Linked DNA regions of Phenylobacterium zucineum HLK1. The protein of the gene in region 1 interacts with the protein of each later gene in a pairwise test. Links are inferred from orthologs where the notes say so. Each region holds a gene or a part of one and is shown on either strand. Other genes may lie near its edges. The genes, in order: mobA and PHZ_RS01515.

What was found.
Region 2: the proteins of mobA (region 1) and PHZ_RS01515 interact in binary tests that used the Escherichia coli proteins (3 or more experiments, as listed by UniProt). The link is inferred for Phenylobacterium zucineum HLK1 from one-to-one orthologs.

What each region holds. Positions count from the first base shown.
Region 1 is NC_011144.1:764,587-773,534, reverse strand. What follows is about bases 3,817-6,722. They hold mobA (molybdenum cofactor guanylyltransferase), read left to right. Parts: upstream 3,817-4,931; coding sequence 4,932-5,513; downstream 5,514-6,722. Other genes in these bases: PHZ_RS03795 (DUF2249 domain-containing protein), read right to left, coding at 6,707-6,722; PHZ_RS03800 (6-pyruvoyl trahydropterin synthase family protein), read right to left, coding at 6,181-6,693; PHZ_RS03805 (membrane protein), read right to left, coding at 5,671-6,147; PHZ_RS03815 (hemerythrin domain-containing protein), read left to right, coding at 4,359-4,907; ftrB (transcriptional activator FtrB), read right to left, coding at 3,817-4,014. Outside these bases: PHZ_RS03830 (flavin-containing monooxygenase), read left to right, coding at 1-651; PHZ_RS03825 (TonB-dependent receptor), read left to right, coding at 954-3,209; more of ftrB, read right to left, coding at 3,247-3,816; more of PHZ_RS03795, read right to left, coding at 6,723-6,964; PHZ_RS03790 (hypothetical protein), read right to left, coding at 7,046-7,402; PHZ_RS03785 (pyridoxal phosphate-dependent decarboxylase family protein), read left to right, coding at 7,558-8,948. UniProt on the Escherichia coli protein: Transfers a GMP moiety from GTP to Mo-molybdopterin (Mo-MPT) cofactor (Moco or molybdenum cofactor) to form Mo-molybdopterin guanine dinucleotide (Mo-MGD) cofactor.
Region 2 is NC_011144.1:266,651-275,691, reverse strand. What follows is about bases 2,329-5,327. They hold PHZ_RS01515 (molybdopterin molybdotransferase MoeA), read left to right. Parts: upstream 2,329-3,232; coding sequence 3,233-4,423; downstream 4,424-5,327. Other genes in these bases: moaC (cyclic pyranopterin monophosphate synthase MoaC), read left to right, coding at 2,769-3,236; moaB (molybdenum cofactor biosynthesis protein B), read left to right, coding at 2,329-2,772. In the rest of the region: PHZ_RS01545 (nucleotidyltransferase family protein), read right to left, coding at 1-479; GTP 3',8-cyclase MoaA, read left to right, coding at 511-1,536; PHZ_RS01535 (MoaD/ThiS family protein), read left to right, coding at 1,539-1,778; PHZ_RS01530 (molybdenum cofactor biosynthesis protein MoaE), read left to right, coding at 1,775-2,230; more of moaB, read left to right, coding at 2,227-2,328; PHZ_RS01510 (bifunctional regulator KidO), read left to right, coding at 5,474-6,337; PHZ_RS01505 (dienelactone hydrolase family protein), read right to left, coding at 6,375-7,262; ald (alanine dehydrogenase), read right to left, coding at 7,365-8,477; PHZ_RS01495 (hypothetical protein), read right to left, coding at 8,586-8,927. UniProt on the Escherichia coli protein: Catalyzes the insertion of molybdate into adenylated molybdopterin with the concomitant release of AMP.

The DNA.
Region 1 (8,948 bases):
AAGATGATCCCCACCTTCGACTTCGGCTGCCGCCGCCCCACCTGGAGCAACAAGTACTACAAGGCCTTCCGGCGGCCGAACGTGCGCCTCGTCACCGACCGCATCGCGCGGGTGACGGAGGACTCGATCGTCACGGCCGACGGCGAGGAGCGGAAGATCGACGCGATCATCCTCGCGACCGGCTTCCGGCGCGGCGAGCGGCACACCCAGCCGACGATCCCCATCTTCGGAAAGGGCGGCCAGGAGCTCGAGGATTTCTGGGACGCGCAGGGCCGGCAGGCCTTCAAGGGCGTCTCGATCACCGGCTTCCCCAACCTCTTCCTCACGTTCGGCCCCTACAGCGTGAACAGCCTGTCCTTCATCCGGATGATGGAGGCCTCGGCCTTCCACATCGCCCGGGTGATGCGGGCCGCCCGCGCCCGCAGGGCCAACTATGTGGAGGTGACGCCCGAGGCGCAGGCTCGCGACCAGGAGCTGATGACCCGCCTCAGCACGCGGAACATCTTCCTGCACGGGCAGTGCGCGGGCGCCCTGCCCGCCGACACGCTCAAGGCGCCGCGCGGCGGCCTGCGCCCGCGCAACAGCCTCGCCTCGTGGCTGGAGCAGCAGACCTTCCGCCTGTCGAGCTACGCCTTCGCCCGCAAGGGCTGAGGACTCGAATCTCTTGGGTGAGATCGCCGGATCTCAGCCAGACATGCATGCAATCGACTGACCGACACGTGAGCGCGGGCGGGTCTTTGGCGCGCCGCGATTAGCCGTCTGAAGCGCTGTTTTTACAGTGTTTTGACCGCCAGCCTGGCCGCGCGCCGCCGTCACGAGGCTCAGAGAGACGATTGCCATGTGAATGCAATTCTGCAATTGTCTCGCAATGCGGAGATGCGACCGCCTCGGGGGAGGCTCGGATCGAGGCTCAACGGCGACACCGCAGATGTCGCGAACACCAGGGGGAAATGATGACCAGCCGTCGCTGCGACTCCATTACCGGATCGCGCCTGATCGCCACCGTGCTGCTGGCCACCGCCGGCGCAACCTCGGTCGCCGCCGCGGCGGAGCAGCCCGCCGCGCTCGAGGAGGTGATCGTCACCGCCCAGAAGCGCGAGCAGAGCCTGCAGGACGTGCCGGTCTCGATCAGCGTGATCTCGGGCCAGCGCATCCAGGACATGCAGATCACCGACCTGCGGTCGCTGCAGGGCTACATCCCGAACCTCGCCATCCTGAACAGCGGCGTGAATCCGATCGTCTACATCCGCGGGTTCGGCTCGGGGCCCAACAACGTGGCGTTCGACCAGGAGGTCAGCGTCTATCTGGACGGCATCTACGGCGGCCGCAGCGCCCAGTTCACCGCGCCCTTCTTCGACCTGGAGCGGATGGAGGTGCTCCGCGGGCCGCAGGGGGCGCTGTTCGGCAAGAACACCGCCGCCGGCGCGATCAGCCTGGTCTCGGCCGGCCCCACCAACGAGCTGCAGGGCTCGGCGACCGCGGCCTACAACTTCGACCGTGACGGCTGGGAAGGCTCGGCCTTCGTGTCGGGCCCGATCAGCGACACCCTCGGCGCGCGCCTGGCCGTCAAGGTCGTCGACCAGGACGGCTTCCTGAAGAACCTGGCCACGGGCCGGGACGACCCGCAGCTGCAGCAGACCCTCGCCCGGCTGACGGTCGCCTGGCGGCCGAACGCGGATTTCGACCTGACGGCCAAGGCCGAGTACGGCAAGCACGACCTGGACGGCGGCGTCACCCACTCCGGCTCGCTGACCGGCCCGACGCGCTTCACCGACACCCACTACGTCTCGGACCCCTACGGGCCGGCGCCGCTGTCGGACGGCAGCGGCATCACCAGCTGGAACCTGGCGGCGACCGCCAACTACCGGCTGGGCGAGCACACCCTGACCTCGGTGACCGGCTATTCCGCCTTCCGGACGAACCGGCTGACCGCCTTCGACGAGTTCAACCCGGACCGCACGGTGCAGCCCAACGGCGGCAACGCGCTGTTCGCCAACGGCTTCCCCGAGGACTTCGAGCAGTATTCCCAGGAGCTGCGGATCGCCTCGCCGACCGGCCGGCGGCTCGAGTACATCCTGGGCCTCTACTACGACTATTCCGACTACCACCTGATCAACACGACCTACTACGAGCGGGTCGCGGGGACGATCACGGGCTCGCACCGGAACGACTTCTACCAGATCGGCCGCACCTATTCGGCGTTCGGCCAGGCGACCTTCCACGCCACCGACGCGCTGCGGGTCGTGGGCAGCCTGCGCTGGTCGCAGACCAACAAGAAGGGCGACTTCAAGAGCCGGCTGGTGAGCGGGTCGCGGCTGAACGCCCAGGGCGCCGCCTACGGCAAGCTGGAGGAGGACTACACCGACCCGTCGGTCACCGTGCAGTTCGACGCGGCCGAGCGGGTTATGCTGTACGCCACCCTGGCGCGGGGGTCCAAGTCGGGCGGCTTCGTCAGCAACACCTCGACGACGACGGACGCCTCGTTCCAGTTCCGGCCCGAGCGGTCGACGAACTACGAGGCCGGGGTGAAGTCCACCTGGCTGGACGGGCGGCTGACGGTCAACGCCGCGATCTTCCACATGAAGTTCGAGGACCTGCAGCAGTCCACCTACGATCCCGACGTGCGGACCTTCTTCACCCGCAACGCCGCCAAGGCGAGCTCGGAAGGGGTGGAACTCGACGTGCAGTGGCTGCCCGTCGATAACCTGCAGGTCTCGCTGGGCCTGGCCTATCTCGACGCCAAGTTCGACGACTATCCGGGCGCGCCCTGCCTGGCGTTCGAGACGGTCGCGCAGTGCAATTCCGCCGACCCCGCCAGCCTGGCGAACCACAACATCGCCGGCCAGCCGCTGCTCTTCGCGCCGAAGTGGAGCGGCAATGCGGGCGTGCGCCACACCCTCGACCTGGGCGGCGACCTGCGGGTCACCAGCAGCCTGACGGCGCTGTTCCGCAGCAAGTACTTCATCGCCGACGGCTACTCGCCCATCTGGGGCGTGCAGGACGGCTGGACCAAGTGGGACGCGCGGATCCAGGTGGGGCCGGTCGACGGCCGCTGGAACGTGGCCCTCGTGGGCCGCAACCTCACCGACGAGAAGACCGTGGGCCAGGCGATCCGCCTGCCGGCGCCGATCACCACGACCAGCCGCTCGATCAACTGGATGGACGAGTACCGCTCCATCGCGATCGAGGGCACGTTCAGGTTCTTCTGATCGACGACCCGCTCAAGGACCCCGGCGCGATCGCCTCTTAGGCGGCGCGTTCGGGGGCCGGCCAGCGCTCGCGCTGCGCCTTGCCGGTAGGGCCGGGCGTGACGGGCTGGTGGTTGTCGATCAGGGGGTTGGGCTTGGCCAGACGCTCCAGCACCACGGGGCGGCCGATGGTGACCTGGGCCCCCTGCACCTCCACCCCGTAGTCGCCGAGGGCGGCGAAGGCGCGCGACAGGTTCTCGGGCGTCATGCCCAGGAGCGAGGCCAGCACCCGCTTCTCGTGCGGCAGGGTGAAGGTCGGCTCCCCGCCCTGGCGCAGGCGCTGGGTGATCAGGTAGTTGGCGAGCCGCTCCAGCCCGCCCCGCAGCTTCTGGTTCTTCAGCGCGCGCACGAGGCCGCGGTAGCAGCCGGACAGTTCCTGGGCGACGGCGAGGCCGAACACCGGATCCTCCCGCATCCCGCGCCGCAAGGCCTCGCCCGACAGCATGAGGATGTCGGACCGCTCCAGCGTCCGCGCGCTCATCAGCGCATCGGCGTCCAGCACCACCGCCGCCAGGATGAAGGTGGAGACCGGCCGGAGCACGGCCAGGGTGGTCTCCTTGTCGTTCCATGTGCCCTCCAGCTCGACGAGGCCGTCGAGGAGCACATAGAGGAAGTCCACCTGGTCGCCCTCGAGCAGCAGGGTGGTGCCCGCGGGAAAGCGCTGGAGGAAGGCCCCGGCGGTCAGGCGGCGGAAACTGTCCTGGGAGCAGCCGGCGAACAACGGCAGCGCCCGCACACGTTCCAGGTCCGCCTCGCGAATCGGCATCCCGCACTCCCGGCTGTCGGTCGCTGCGCTTCTGCCCGAGGGCCGCGGAGCTTGCCTTGACTTGCGTCAATCTCCGCGGGCCGCGGATCTTCCGCCTGACGTCGATCAACCGCTGAAATGACGATCGGCAAGGCCCAAATAGAGCGATGTGAAACGCCGCCGAAAACCCGCGCCGGCGCGCCCGAATTCTGGCCTGCAGGCGGGATCGATTGACCTGCGTCAAGCAGGCATTTCCCCATTCATCTCAAGAATGGCTCGCTGGAGCGCCCGTGAACGCGCTCAGATCGCCGCCGATCCGGATCGCGCCGAGCCACGGATCGGCCTAGACTGCAGGGACCGACGCCATGGCGACCATGCTCCACCAAGCCCTCGACTGGGAGATCGACGCCCCCGACGAAACCCTCCGGGCCGATCCGCTCGAGTGGTTCGCCGCCGAGCACGCCCGGCACCGGCAGGTCTGCCGCCTGATCGCCGAGCTGGCCGAGGATCCGGGCTTCCACGGGGAGACCATGTCGCGGCTGGCGGCCTTCATCCGCACGGACCTCGCCCGTCATGTGGCCGAGGAGGAAGAGGAGCTGTTCCCCCTGCTGCGGTTCCGCGCCCTGCCCGAGGATGAGTTCGAGACGGCGCTCGGCCAGCTGACCGCCGAGCACCGCAGCGAGGCCGACCTGGCCCGGCGGGTGCAGGACATCCTCGCCGAGCGGCTCGCTGCGGGCCAGTCTCCCGCCAAGGACCCCGAGGCGCAGGGCGTTCTGCGGGCCTTCGCCGCCCAGGAGCTGCAGCACCTGGCGCTGGAGAACGCCGTGGTCCTGCCGATCGCCCGGCTGCGCCTGACGCCCGACGACCTGGCCGCCCTCGGCCGGCGGCTCGTCGCCCGGAGCTCCTGTCCGTGAGTCCGACCGGATGAGCCCTCTCGGATGAGCTTGGCCGTCGTCATCCTGGCCGGCGGCGAGGGCCGGCGCATGGGCGGCGGCAAGCCGCTGCGACGCTTCGGGACGAGCACCCTCGTCGCCCACGCCGCCGGCCTGGCGAGGCGCTGGTCGCCGGACGTCGCGGTCGCCGTGCGCGACCCCGCCCAGGTGGCCGGTGCGGTGGACCTTCCGCTACTGGTGGACGAGCCCGCGATCGGCGGTCCGGCGGCGGGTCTGGCCTCGGCCTTCGCCTATGCACGGGAACGCGGCGCCGAGCGGCTGCTGACCCTGCCCTGCGACATGCCCCGGCTGCCGGGCGACCTTCTCCGGCGCCTGGCCGAGGCGCTGACGCCGGATGCGAACGTGGCGGTCGCGGCCAGCGGGGGGCGGCTGCACCCCGTCTGCGCCTTGTGGCGAACCGAGGCAGGCGAGCGCTTGCCGGCCTATCTGGCCTCGGGCCGCGCCTCGTTGCGCGGCTTCGCCGCCGAGGTGGGACACGTGGAGGCGGCCTGGCCGGACGGCCTCGACGACCCCTTCGCCAACGCCAACACGCCCGACGACCTGGCCGCCCTGCAGCCTCGCGGCTGATGCGTCCTGTCGGTCCTGGGATGGGTTGCTCCGCCCGTGACCGGGGAGATCACGCCGGGGACGGCGGTCGGGCGGAGCGCTCGCAACATGGCCGGAACAGGAGCCGGAGCGAATGTCGGGCGGGGCGCGGCCGCTTGACGGTCGTCAATCGGCGGCCCTAGCCGAACACCCAGCCGTGGGCGCCCAGCATCGCCCCCGCCACGGTCGTCAGGCTGACGGCCAGCAGGACCACGTGCGCACGATGCAGCCAGGCCAGGACCCGGTCGGGGTCGCGGACCGCCCAGGCGGCCAGCCGGCGGCGCAGCACCAGCGGCTCGCCCACGAACAGGACCAGGAAGAACAGCAGCCAGACGAGCGCCATGGCCGGCATCCACCAGTCCGACGGCGACAGGAACCGGTCCCACGCGTCCAGCCGCGCCGTCATGTGCAGGCCGCTGGCGCCGACGACGAGGACCGCCGCCCGCGCCTGCCAAACGAACCGGTGCTCGACCGCCTCGAACGCAGCCAGCCGGTCCGCGCCCAGCCGGCCGCGGCGGATCGCCGGGAACAGCACCGTCGTGACCATGGAGACGCCGCCGATCCAGACGACCACCCCCAGCACATGCAGGGCCCGCGCCAGCGTCAGGTCATCCATCGCCTTGCTCCCTCTCCGGGGCCGGCGACCGGCTCAGGCCACGGCCGCCGCGAGCGCCGTCAGCGCCTCGGCCGAGACCTCCCGCAGCACGCCCTCCGGGTTGCGGTAGATGGCGCTGTTGGCGCCGTGCTCGAAGCATTCGACCTCGGCGATCCAGCAGCGTCCCTGGGTCGCCGCCGCCACCATCGGCTGCGCCGCCTCGAAGACGAACCGCGCCAGGGCCTCGCAACTGGTCCCCGGCACGACCTGGACCCGGGCCAGGCCCAGGTCCGCCAGCCGCGCGAGCTCGGGACGGCCGGGATCGTCCTCGGCCACGAGCAGCGCGTGGTCGAAGGTCCCGTGCAGCCATTCGCGGATCTTCCCGAAACCGCCGGAGCCGAAATCCACCACCCATCCGCGGCGGTCGAGTTGCTCGGCGGCGAAGGTGAACCGGAAGCCCAGCGAGTAGCCGTGCAGGAGGGCGCAGTGGCTGTCCGCGGCCCACTGGCGCAGCGCGCAGGTGAGCCCGCGCTCCGCGCCGTAGGTCTTGGTCGATATCCAGCTCACGGGGCGGCGGGCGCTACGCCGTCCGCTTGAAGTCGATGACCACGCCCTCGTCCGCGCGCAGGCGGTATTCCACGGACAGGGTCTCGCCGAAGCGGGTCTCGAGCTGCCGCAGCAGCGGCAGGGGATCGTGGTCGTTCACGAACCGCATGGTCTCGCCGGGCGCCAGCGCATCGAGCGCGCCGAAGATGGCGGCGTGGCGGAAGCGCTTGGCGACGCCGCGGGCGTCGAACGGGTAGACGGCCGCCTCGGCGGCGGGGATCTCGTGGCTCATCGTAGGCTCCTTTTTCACCGCACTCTCGTGCGCCCTGAAGCCCCCGACGTTGCGCTACGACAACTCCCGCCGCCGCTGCGCTCAGCGGGCGGAGAGAACGAGGACCTGGGCGTCGGCGTAGGCGGCCGCGCCCTCGCGCATCGCGTCGTAGCGGACCATCGCCTTGACGGCCGAACGGTGGCTGCACCAGCGATTGTCGCCGACGTCCAGCTCGCGGTTCAGGACGGCGTTGCGGCACACGTAGCGGGCGGCGCTGCGCACCTCCTGCCGCACGGCCGCGCGGTCCTTGCCCGCGATGGAGAGCCGGACTTCGGTGGGCGCGGAGGGCCCGACGGCGACCTCGCCCACGGTGGGGATGTCGGGAGAGGCGACCGCCGGGAGGGCGATCACGACAGCGGCGGCGGCGGCGAAGCTCGCCAGGGATGTCTTCAGAAGCATCGGCTCCTCCTTTGGCACGGATGAAGGCTACGCCCCGCCGGCCCCGCCGCATTTGCCGGCCGTCAAGCCGCGCCTTGACCCGCGCTTGGCCGCCGCCCCGCCTACGCTTGATGTCGCTCAATCGGCCCGCGCGCGTGCTGGGGCAGTGTCGACCGATGCGATCCTCTCCCGTCCCGCCCGGCTGCTTCCTGGGCCCCAAGTCCGAGAACGCCGCCTGGCTTCGCGATCAGCTGGACGTCGTGTTCGACGCCTGGTTCGAGGGCCGCCGCCGGCGCTTCCCCGGCGACGACGCCCAGCTCGCCGCCACCGACGCCGGGACCTGCCGCCGCACCGCGGAAAGCCTGCACGCGCTGCTGGCGGCGCTGGACCAGGAGGTGCCCACCTACACCCCGCGATATCTCGGCCACATGGTGTCGGACCCCGCCCTGCCGGCCCTGCTCGGCCATGTGGCGGCCCTGCTGCACAATCCGAACAACACCTCGCGCGAGGCCGCCAAGGTCGGCACGGCGATCGAGGCCGAGGCCATCGCCATGCTGGCGCGGATGATCGGCTACGACCCGAGCGCGGCGCGCGGCCACTTCACCTCGGGCGGCACGGTCGCCAACCTTGAGGCCGTCTGGCGGGCGCGCTTCCGGCTGGACCACCGGCTGGCGCTGGGCCTGGCGCTTGCCGAGGCGGAGGGCCGGCCGCTGGACGTCTTCGCGGCGGCGCACATGACCGAGGCCCGGTTCCAGGAACGGCTGGCGGCGCTCGGCGAGGAAGCCGCCATGCGGGCGTGCAGCGGGGTGCTGAACAATCCCTACGAGATCGCCGAACGGCTGCGGCGCGCGAGCGGGCGCCCCTATCGCGGTCCGGTCATCATCGCCCCCGGCCACCGGCACTATTCCTGGATCAAGGCGGCCAACGTGTTCGGCCTGGGCGAGGCGGCCTGCTGGACGGCGCCGCTCGATGCGGACGGGCGGCTGGACGCCGAGGGCCTCATGGCCTGCATCCGCCGCGCGCGGGCCGAGCATCGGCCGATCCTGATGGTGGTCGGCGTGGCCGGCACCACCGAGCTTGGCGCGATCGACCCGGTGGACAAGGTGGCCGGGCGGCTCGAAGCGCTTCGCGAGGCTGAAGACCTCGACATCTGGCTCCACGTGGACGCGGCCTACGGCGGCTTCTTCTGCACCCTGGCGGCCGACGAGCCGCGGCTGGCGCCCGAGCGCCGCCGCGCCCTCGCCGCCATCCGGCGCGCCGACAGCGTGACGGTGGACCCGCACAAGCTGGGCTACGTGCCCTACGCCTGCGGGGCGCTCCTGGTCCGGGACTCCAGCCGCGATGCCGTGTCGAGCTTCGCCGCGCCCTACGTGGAACGCGCCGAACTCGGCGAGGCCCCTTGGACCCGGACGCTGGAGGGCTCGCGGCCGGCGACGGGCGCGGCGGCGGTCTGGATGATGGGCCGCTCGGTCGGCTTCGGGCCCGAGGGCCTGGGCGCGGTGCTGCGCGGCGCCATCGAGGGCCGCGCGGCGATCGCCGAGGCGCTGGCGCAGCTTCCGGACGTGCG
Region 2 (9,041 bases), 500 kb from region 1 along the record:
GCCCGCGCGCCGACGTCCCCTCGCAACGCCAGCACCTGCGGGAACAGCGTCCGCGACAGCACCGCCGGATGGCCGCGGCGGCCGGCGAACACCGGGGCGGCGGCGGGCGCGCCCTGCAGCACCGCCTCGCAGAGCGGCTTCAGGATCGCGTGCGGCACGCGCGGCATGTCGCCCAGGAAGATGAAGCAGGCCTCGGTGTCGTCGGGCAGGCTGGCGATGCCGGCGCGCAGCGAGGCGGCCATGCCCTCCTCCCAGCCGTGGGCGTCGACGATCTGGACCGAGGGGTCGTGGGCCAGCGCCGCCTCGGCGATCTGGGAGCCGTCGGCGCCGGTCACCACGCTCACGCGCCGCACGGGCGCGGCGAAGGCCGCGGCCAGCGCGCCGTCCAGCAGCACGCCCCTGCCGTAGCTGGTCAGCAGCTTGCCGCCCCCGAACCGGGAGCCCGCACCCGCCGCCAGGACAACCGCCTCTGTCGCCACGACCGGTTCGCCTCTATCTTGGTCCGAGCCTATGACGCACACGCCTGACCTTTCGCCGCAAGGCCCCGCGCTCGTGGACGGCTTCGGCCGCGGGGTGACCTACCTGCGCCTGTCGGTGACCGACCGCTGCGACCTGCGGTGCGTCTACTGCATGGCCGAGCACATGACCTTCCTGCCGAAGGCGCAGGTGCTGACCCTGGAGGAGCTGGACCGCATCGCCTCGGCCTTCGTGGCCCTGGGCGTCAGGAAGCTGCGGCTCACCGGCGGCGAGCCCCTGGTTCGCAAGGGCGTGATGGAGCTGATCGAGGCCCTGTCGCGGCACCTGGCGTCCGGCGCGCTCTCCGAGCTGACCCTGACCACCAACGGCACCCAGCTCGCCGGGTTCGCCCCGCGCCTGGCGGCGGCCGGCGTGCGGCGGGTGAACGTCTCGCTGGACACCCTGAAGCCCGACCTCTTCCGTCGGCTCACCCGGGGGGGCGACCTTTCCAAGGTGCTGGCCGGGATCGAGGCGGCGCAGGCGGCGGGGCTGTCGGTGAAGATCAACGCCGTGGCCCTGAAGGACGACAACGCCGCCGAGCTGCCCGAGCTGATCGCCTGGGCCCACGGCCGCGGCTGCGACGTGACCCTCATCGAGACCATGCCGATGGGCGAGGTCGAGGCCGACCGCACCGACCAGTTCCTGTCGCTGAGGGACGTGCGGCGCGAGCTGGAGAGCTACTGGCGGCTGGAGGACCTGCCGCTCGACACCGGCGGCCCCGCCCGCTACGTCCGCGTCGCCGAGACCGGCGGGCGGCTGGGGTTCATCACCCCGCTCAGCCACAATTTCTGCGAGGGCTGCAATCGCGTGCGGCTGACCTGCACCGGGACCCTGCACACCTGCCTGGGGCAGGACGATTCCGCCGACCTGCGCGCGGTCCTGCGGGCCGGCGGCGGCGAGGCCGAGCTGATCGCGGCGATCCGTGGGGCGGTGGACGCCAAGCCCAGAGGCCACGACTTCCAGATCGCCCGCGCCGCGGCCCCGGCCGTCGCCCGGCACATGTCCACGACCGGGGGCTGAGCATGGCGCGCGTGCTGCTGTTCGGGCCCCTGCGCGACCTCGCCGGCTGGCGCGAGCGGACCCTGGACGCGGCCTCGCTGTCGGCCCTGAAGGCCCTGATCGCCGCCGAGGACGCCGACCTCGCCCGCGCCATCGACGCCCCCGGCGTGCAGGTGGCCCTCGACCAGGCGCTGGTGCGCGGCGATCCGGCCCTGGCGGCGGGGTCCGAGGTCGCCTTCCTGCCGCCGATGAGCGGCGGATGATCCGGCTGACCGACCAGCCCTTCGACCCCGGCGCCCTGCTCGGCGAGTTCAGCCGCGCGCGCACCGAGACCGGCGCGGTGGCCACCTTCACCGGCATCGCGCGGGCCGAGCAGGGCTCCACCGCCGTTCTGGAGCTGGAGGCCTATCCCGGCTTCACCGAAGCGCACATCGGCAAGATCGCCGAGGAGGCGAAGCGGCGCTTCGGGCTCCACGACCTCGCCATCCTGCACCGGGTGGGCAGGATCGCTCCGGGCGAGCCGATCGTCTTCGTCGCCACGGCGGCCGGCCACCGCCGGGCCGCCTTCGAGGCCTGCGACTTCCTGATGGACTACTTGAAGTCCAAGGCGCCGTTCTGGAAGAAGGAGCACGGCCCCGGCGGCGCCCGCTGGATCGAGCCCACCGCCCAGGACCACGCCGACCGCGCCCGCTGGGAAAAGGAGACCCCGCCATGAACGCCTTCACCCCCGGCGGCCGCATCGACGAGACCCGGCCCTTCAAGCCCGTGCGCATCGCCGTGCTGACCATCTCGGACACCCGCGACGAGGAGAGCGACACCTCGGGCCGCCTGCTCGCCGAGCGGGTGACCGGCGCGGGCCACGAGCTGGCCGGCAAGGGCATCGTCCGCGACGACGTCGAGGAGATCCGCCGCCAGATCCGCCAGTGGGTGGACGAGGGCGTGGAGGCCATCGTCACCACCGGCGGCACCGGCATCACCGGCCGGGACGTGACGCCCGAGGCGATCCGGCCGCTGTTCGACAAGGAGATCGACGGCTTCTCGGTGATCTTCCACCTGGTCAGCTACCAGTCGGTGGGGCTCTCGACCCTGCAGAGCCGCGCGCTGGCCGGCATCGTGAAGGGCTGCTTCGTCTTCTGCCTGCCGGGGTCGAACGGGGCGGTGAAGGACGGCTGGGACAAGGTGATCGCCGCCCAGCTCGACAGCCGCCACGGCCCCTGCAACATGGTCGAGCTCATGCCGAGGCTGATGGAGGCGTGAGCAGGCTCACCCATCTCGACGAGACCGGCCGGGCCCGGATGGTCGACGTCTCGGACAAGCCGGTCACCGCCCGCGAGGCTGTGGCGGAAGGTTTCGTGCGGATGAGCCCCGAGACGCTGGCGCTGGCTCTCTCGGGCGAGGGGAAGAAGGGCGACGTGCGCGCCGTGGCCGAGATCGCCGGCGTCATGGCGGCCAAGAAGACCTCCGACCTGATCCCCATGTGCCACCCGCTGCCGGTGACCAAGGCCGAGGTGCGGGTGGAGCCGGCCGAGGGCGGCCTTTCGGTCACCGCGCGAGTGAAGACCACGGGCCGGACCGGCGTCGAGATGGAGGCGCTCACCGCCGTCTCGGTGGCGTGCCTGACGCTCTACGACATGCTGAAGGCCGCCGAGAAGAGCATGGTCATCGAGGCCGTCCGCCTCACCGAGAAGACCGGCGGCAAGAGCGGGGACTGGAAGGCGTGAGGCTCCTGAGCGTCGACGAGGCCCGGGCGCGGATGCTGGCGCAGGCGCCGGCGCCGCGGGCCGAGACGGTTCCCCTCGCCGAAGCGATCGGCCGGGTGCTCGCCGAGGACGTCGCCGCCACCCGCGACCAGCCGCCGTTCCGGGCCTCGGCCATGGACGGCTATGCGGTGCGCAGCGCCGATACGCCCGGCGCGCTGAGGGTCGTCGGCGAGAGCGCCGCCGGCCGCGGCTTCGAGGGCGCCGGGGGTCCCGGCGAGGCGGTGCGGATCTTCACCGGCGCGGCCCTGCCCGACGGTTGCGACGCCGTGGTGATCCAGGAGGACGCCGTTCGCGAAGGCGAGGCCGTGACGGTCCCGGCGGCGAGCCCCGGGCGGCACGTGCGGCCGGCCGGCGGCGACTTCCGCGCCGGGCAGGCGCTGCTGGCGCAAGGGACCGTGATCGACCCCTGGCGGCTCTCGCTGGCCGCGGCGGCCGGCCGCGGCGAGCTGGCGGTCGCGCGGCGGCCGCGCGTGGCCCTGTTCTCGACCGGCGAGGAGATCGTCGAGCCGCCGGCCGCGCCTGGCCCCTTCCAGATCTACGATTCCGGCTCGCCCGCGCTGGCGGCGCTGATCCGCGGCTGGGGGGCCGAGGTCTCCCGCGCCCGGCCGGTGCGCGACGACCTGGAGGCCACGGTCGAGGCCCTGCGCGCGGCCGACGGCGAGCTGGTGGTCACCCTGGGCGGGGCCTCGGTGGGCGACCACGACCTGGTGCGCAAGGCCGGCGAGGCCCTGGGGCTGGAGCTGAAGGTGGCGAGCGTGGCGATCCGCCCCGGCAAGCCCACCTTCTTCGGGGTGCTGGGAGACGGGCGGCGGATGCTGGGCCTGCCCGGCAATCCGGCCTCGGCCTTCGTCTGCGCCGAGCTGTTCCTGAAGCCCTACCTGATGGCCTGCCTGGGCGCCCCGGCGGCCTTGCGGACGATCCCCGTCCGCCTGGCCGACGACCTGCCGGCCAATGGCCCACGCGAGCACTGGATGCGCGCCAGCCTCTCGTTCGAAGGCGGCGCCGTGACTGTGCGGCCCTTCCGGGATCAGGACTCCTCGCTGGTCAGCGTCTTCGCCGCCGCCGACGCGCTGCTGCGCCGCGCGCCGGACGCCCCGGCGCTGTCGGCCGGCGACCTGGCCGAGGCGCTGCCGCTGTCGCGGGCGTAGCGCAGGGCGGTGATCTCGCCGATCACCGAGACCGCCACCTCGAACGGGGCCTTGCCGCCGATGTCGAGGCCGATCGGGGCGTGCAGGCGGGCGAGGACCGCGTCGGCCATCCCCTCCCCCTTCAGCTCGGCCAGCCGGCCCGCGAGCCGGCGGCGCGCCCCGAGCAGGCCCACATAGGCCGCCTGGGACGGAAGGGCCGCGTGCAGCGCCTCGCGGTCGGTGTCGATGTCGTGGGTCGCCACGGCGACATGGGTCCAGGGATCGAGGCCGATGGCGGCGAGCGCCGCGGCCGGATCCTCGCGGTGGTAGGCCACGCCGGCGATCGGCGGCGGCGTCTCCGGCCCCTTGGGCCGCACCAGGGCCGTCTGGAAGCCCGATCGGGCGCCCAGCTCGGCGATGGCCAGCGCGGTGGGATCGCCGCCCACCACCACTAGCCGGGGAACCGGCTCGTAGCGCCGCCAGACGCGCGCCTCGGCCCAGGGCGAGACCTCGGGGGCGCAGACGCGGGCCTCCCCGTCGCTGCACCAGACGACGCACCGCCGCTCGGCGTCGGCGGCCAGCAGCTCGGCGAGGGCGGGATCATCCGCCGGCACGCGTTCCAGGAAGATCTCGATGCGCGCCCCGCACAGGAGGCGGATGTCGGGCCAGGGACTGCCCTCGCCGTAGACCAGGGTGCGCGGCGCCCCGTCCTGCAGGCAGGCCCAGGCGTGGCCCGCCACGTCGCCCTCGACGCAGCCGCCCGAAAAGTAGCCGGCGACGATCCCCGGGGCGAAGACCATCTGGGTCCCCTCGGGGCGCGGACCGCCGCCCTCCACCGAGACCAGGGTCGCCAGCACGCACGCCTGCCCCGCCGCCCGGGCAGCCCTCAGCGCGGGACGCACGTCGTCCGACAGCCCGAACACGGGCCATTCGGGCAAGGACTCCGGCTGGGGCTCGATATGCGGCGGAATCACGCTTTTAAGACTCACGAAAGGTCTCGGTCACGGCTTCTTAGGCCTTCCAGGTGAAGATGGCGGCTCAAGAGGACTTCACCAAGCCTTCGACCCATCCATGACATCTCCGCTCAGCAAGCTCGGCCTCGGTTCCGGGCAATTCGGCTTCGACCAGCCGGCCCTGCGCGGCCGGCCGCGCGAGGCCGAGGCCCGTGACATCCTGTCGATCGCCGCGCGCGCGGGGCTGGGGGTGCTCGAGATCGGCCGCCACAGCCACACCGCCGAGGCCATGCTGGGCCAGGCGCTGCCGCGCCCCTGCCCGTTCCGCGTCACCCTCACCACCGTGCGTCCCGACCGAGGCCCCGATCTCGTCGAGGCCGAACTGCGCGCCCAGATGCGCCGCATGGGCGTGGAGCGGGTGGACACGGTGCTCGCGCCCTCGGCCACCGATCTCTTCTCGCCGATGGGTCCCCACCTGTGGGAGCGCCTGCGCGCCCTGAAGGACCAGGGCCTGTGCGCCCGGATCGGCGTCTCGGTCTACGCCTCCGACGATCCGGTCGGCCTGGCCAAGCGCTTCAAGCCCGACGTCGTCCAGGCGCCGGCCTCGCTGCTGGACCAGCGCCTGCTGATCGACGGCACCCTGGCCGAGCTCGCCTCGATGGGCGTCGAGGTGCACCTGCGCTCGATCTTCCTGAACGGCGTGCTGTTCCTGCCGCCCGACCGGGCGCCCAGCCACCTGAAGGCCGCCGCCGGCCGCATCAGCCGCGCCCGTCGCCTGATCGCCGAAGGCCGCTCCGACCCGCTGCAGGCGGCCCTGGGCTTTGCGCTCTCGCGCCCCGAGGCCTCGGCGGTGCTGGTAGGCGTCGGCTCGGCGGCCGAGATGAGCGCCGTGGTGGCCGCGGCCATGAGCCCGCCGCCCGACCTCGACTGGGACGAGATGGCCCTGGACGATCCCGAAGCCCTCGCCTGGGCGGCGGCCTAGCCTCGCCCTTCTCCCGCACGGGAGAAGGAGGAGCTCCCTACTTCAGCGCCGACTTGTAGAGCTGGGTCAGCGCGGCCCAGGCGCGTTCCGCCTCGGCCTCGGCGTAGACCTGGCTGCCGCGCACGGTCCAGCCGTGATCGCCGTCGTAGACCTCCACGGTCGCCGGACGGCCCGCCTCGGCGAAGGTCTTCTTGAGGATCTCCTTCGATTCCGGATCGCGGGCGTCGTCGTTCCTGGCCACCGCCACGAGGTAGGCAGCCTTGGTCTTCGGCACGAGCAGGTGCGGGCTCGCGGCGTCCTTCGTCGTCAGGCCCCCGCCGTGGAACGAGGCGACCGCCCCGATCCGCGCCGGGACCGCGCCGGCCGTCTGGAAGGCCAGCGGCCCGCCCATGCAGTAGCCCTGCACGCCGGCCATCTTCTTCCGATCGGTCTGCGGCTGGGCGTCGAGGAAGGCGATATAGGCGCGGGCGTCCTCGAACGGGTTCTCGCCGGCGATCAGCGCCTCGCGGTAGCCGAACAGCGCCTTGCGCCCCTCGGGCGTGCCGAAGCTGAGGCCTTGCGTCTCCGTCGCCTTGGCCGAGCGGTAGAACGGGTTGGGGACCAGCACCACATAGCCCTGCGCCGCCAGCCGGCGGCCCATCTGGCGGAACACCGGGCGCAGGCCGCCGATGTCGGGCCACACCAGCACCGCCGGCCACGGGCCCTTGCCCGCGGGGTGGAAGAGGGCCGCGTCGGAGACCCCGTCGGCCGTCTTCACCGTGACGTCCTTCTCGACCACCTTCGCCTCGGCCGAGCTCTGGGCCGAACTCTGGGCCCGCGCCTCGGCGGCGGTCAGGCCCACGGCCGCGGCGGCGCCCAGGCCGAAGGTCCGGCGCGAGACCGCCGGATCGGCCGGCAGCCACGGATTGATGTCCTCGTCGCACATGGCGCGTCCTCCCTTATGTCCTCGCCCGCAAGCGTGGGGGCGATTGTTGCGGGGTTATTGCGCGGGAGGAAAGCCCCGCCGGTCCCCTTCCCTGGGGCGCCGTCAGCTCCAGGCGCCGTAGGGGTCCTTGAACGGCTTGCCGAGGGCGTCGGCGACGGCGGGGTGGGTGATCTGGCCCTTCAGGACGTTCAGCCCCTTGGCCAGGTGGCGGTTCTTCTTCAGGGCGTCCAGGCCCTGGTCGGCGAGCAGCAGGCCGAAGGGCAGGGTCGCGTGGACCAGGGCCTCCGACGAGGTCCGGGGCGCGGCCCCCGGCATGTTGGCCACGCAGTAGTGGACGACCCCGTCCACCGTGTAGGTGGGGTCGGCGTGGGTGGTCGGCCGGCTGGTCTCGAAGCAGCCGCCCTGGTCGATGGAGACGTCCACCAGCACCGAGCCCGGCTTCATCCGCGACAGGTGCTCGCGCCGGACCAGCTTGGGCGCGGCGGCCCCGGCGGTCAGCACGGCGCCGATCACCACGTCGGCCCTGAGGATCTCCTCCTCCACCGCGTCGATGGTCGAATAGCGGGTGATCGCCCGCCCGGCGAAGATGTCGTCCAGGTAGCGCATGCGCGGGATCGACCGCTCCAGGATCACCACCTCGGCGCCGAGGCCCGCGGCCATGCGGGCGGCGTTCGCGCCCACGACCCCGCCGCCCAGGACGCAGACCCGCGCCGGCGGCACGCCCGGCACGCCCGAGATCAGCAGGCCCATGCCGCCGTTGTGCTTCAGCAGCGTCTCCCCCGCCGAGAAGACCGCGATGCGCCCGGCCACCTCGGACATCGGGGCCAGCAGCGGCAGGCCGCCGGCGTCGTCGGTCACCGTCTCGTAGGCGATGGCCGCGCAGCCCGAGGCCAGCAGGCCGTCGGCCTGGGCCGGGTCGGGCGCCAGGTGCAGGTAGGTGAAGAGGATGTGCGCCTCGGTGAGCCGCGCCCACTCGCGGGGCTGCGGCTCCTTCACCTTCACGATCATTCCGGCCTCGCGGAACACCGCCTCGGCGTCCGGCAGGATCGTCGCCCCGGCGCGAACGTAGAGGTCGTCGGCGTAGCCCGCGCCCGCGCCGGCGCCGGCCTCCACCAGCACCTCGTGCCCGTGGGTGACGTACTCGCGGACCGCGGTGGGCGTCAGCCCGACCCGATATTCGTCCGGCTTGATCTCGCGGGGCACGCCGACGCGCATGAAGGCCTCCTTCGGGCAAGGCTGTTGCGGCAGGCGGCTGGTTTGGGAGGATGGACGTGCGCTGTCAACCGGGGTTCGGCGAGCGCCAGTCCCGGGACCGGCCGCAAGCTATCGGCGGCCCGGGTGCTCGGGCACATCGTCGTCATCCGGCGGGCGCGCGTCCCAGACGCTGGGGCCGTCCGGCGCGACCGCGACGTCCAGCGTGGCGTCGGCCCGGCCGTCGCCGGCCCCGTCGACCGAGGCCAGGTGCGGCGGCAGCGGCCCGTCCGGACGCTTCAGATGCTGGGCGCGCAGCTCGCCGTTCGCGCGCCGCTCGTAGTGCACCTCCTCGCGCCGGTCGCCGGTGGCCACCCGCTCGTCCGAGTCGCGCTGGCCGTCGCCGATCGGCACGCCGTGCTGCAGGTTCTGCGGGGGGTTCTGCCGGGGGTTCTGCCGGGGATCGTGGGTCATGGCGGGGCCTCCTTGTACGGAAGGCGGCGCGGCCTGAGGCAGTTCCACGAATGGCGCGGTTCCACGAAAAAGCCCGCCGCGGGTCTCCCCGGGCGGGCCTTCCGTATGTCGTGT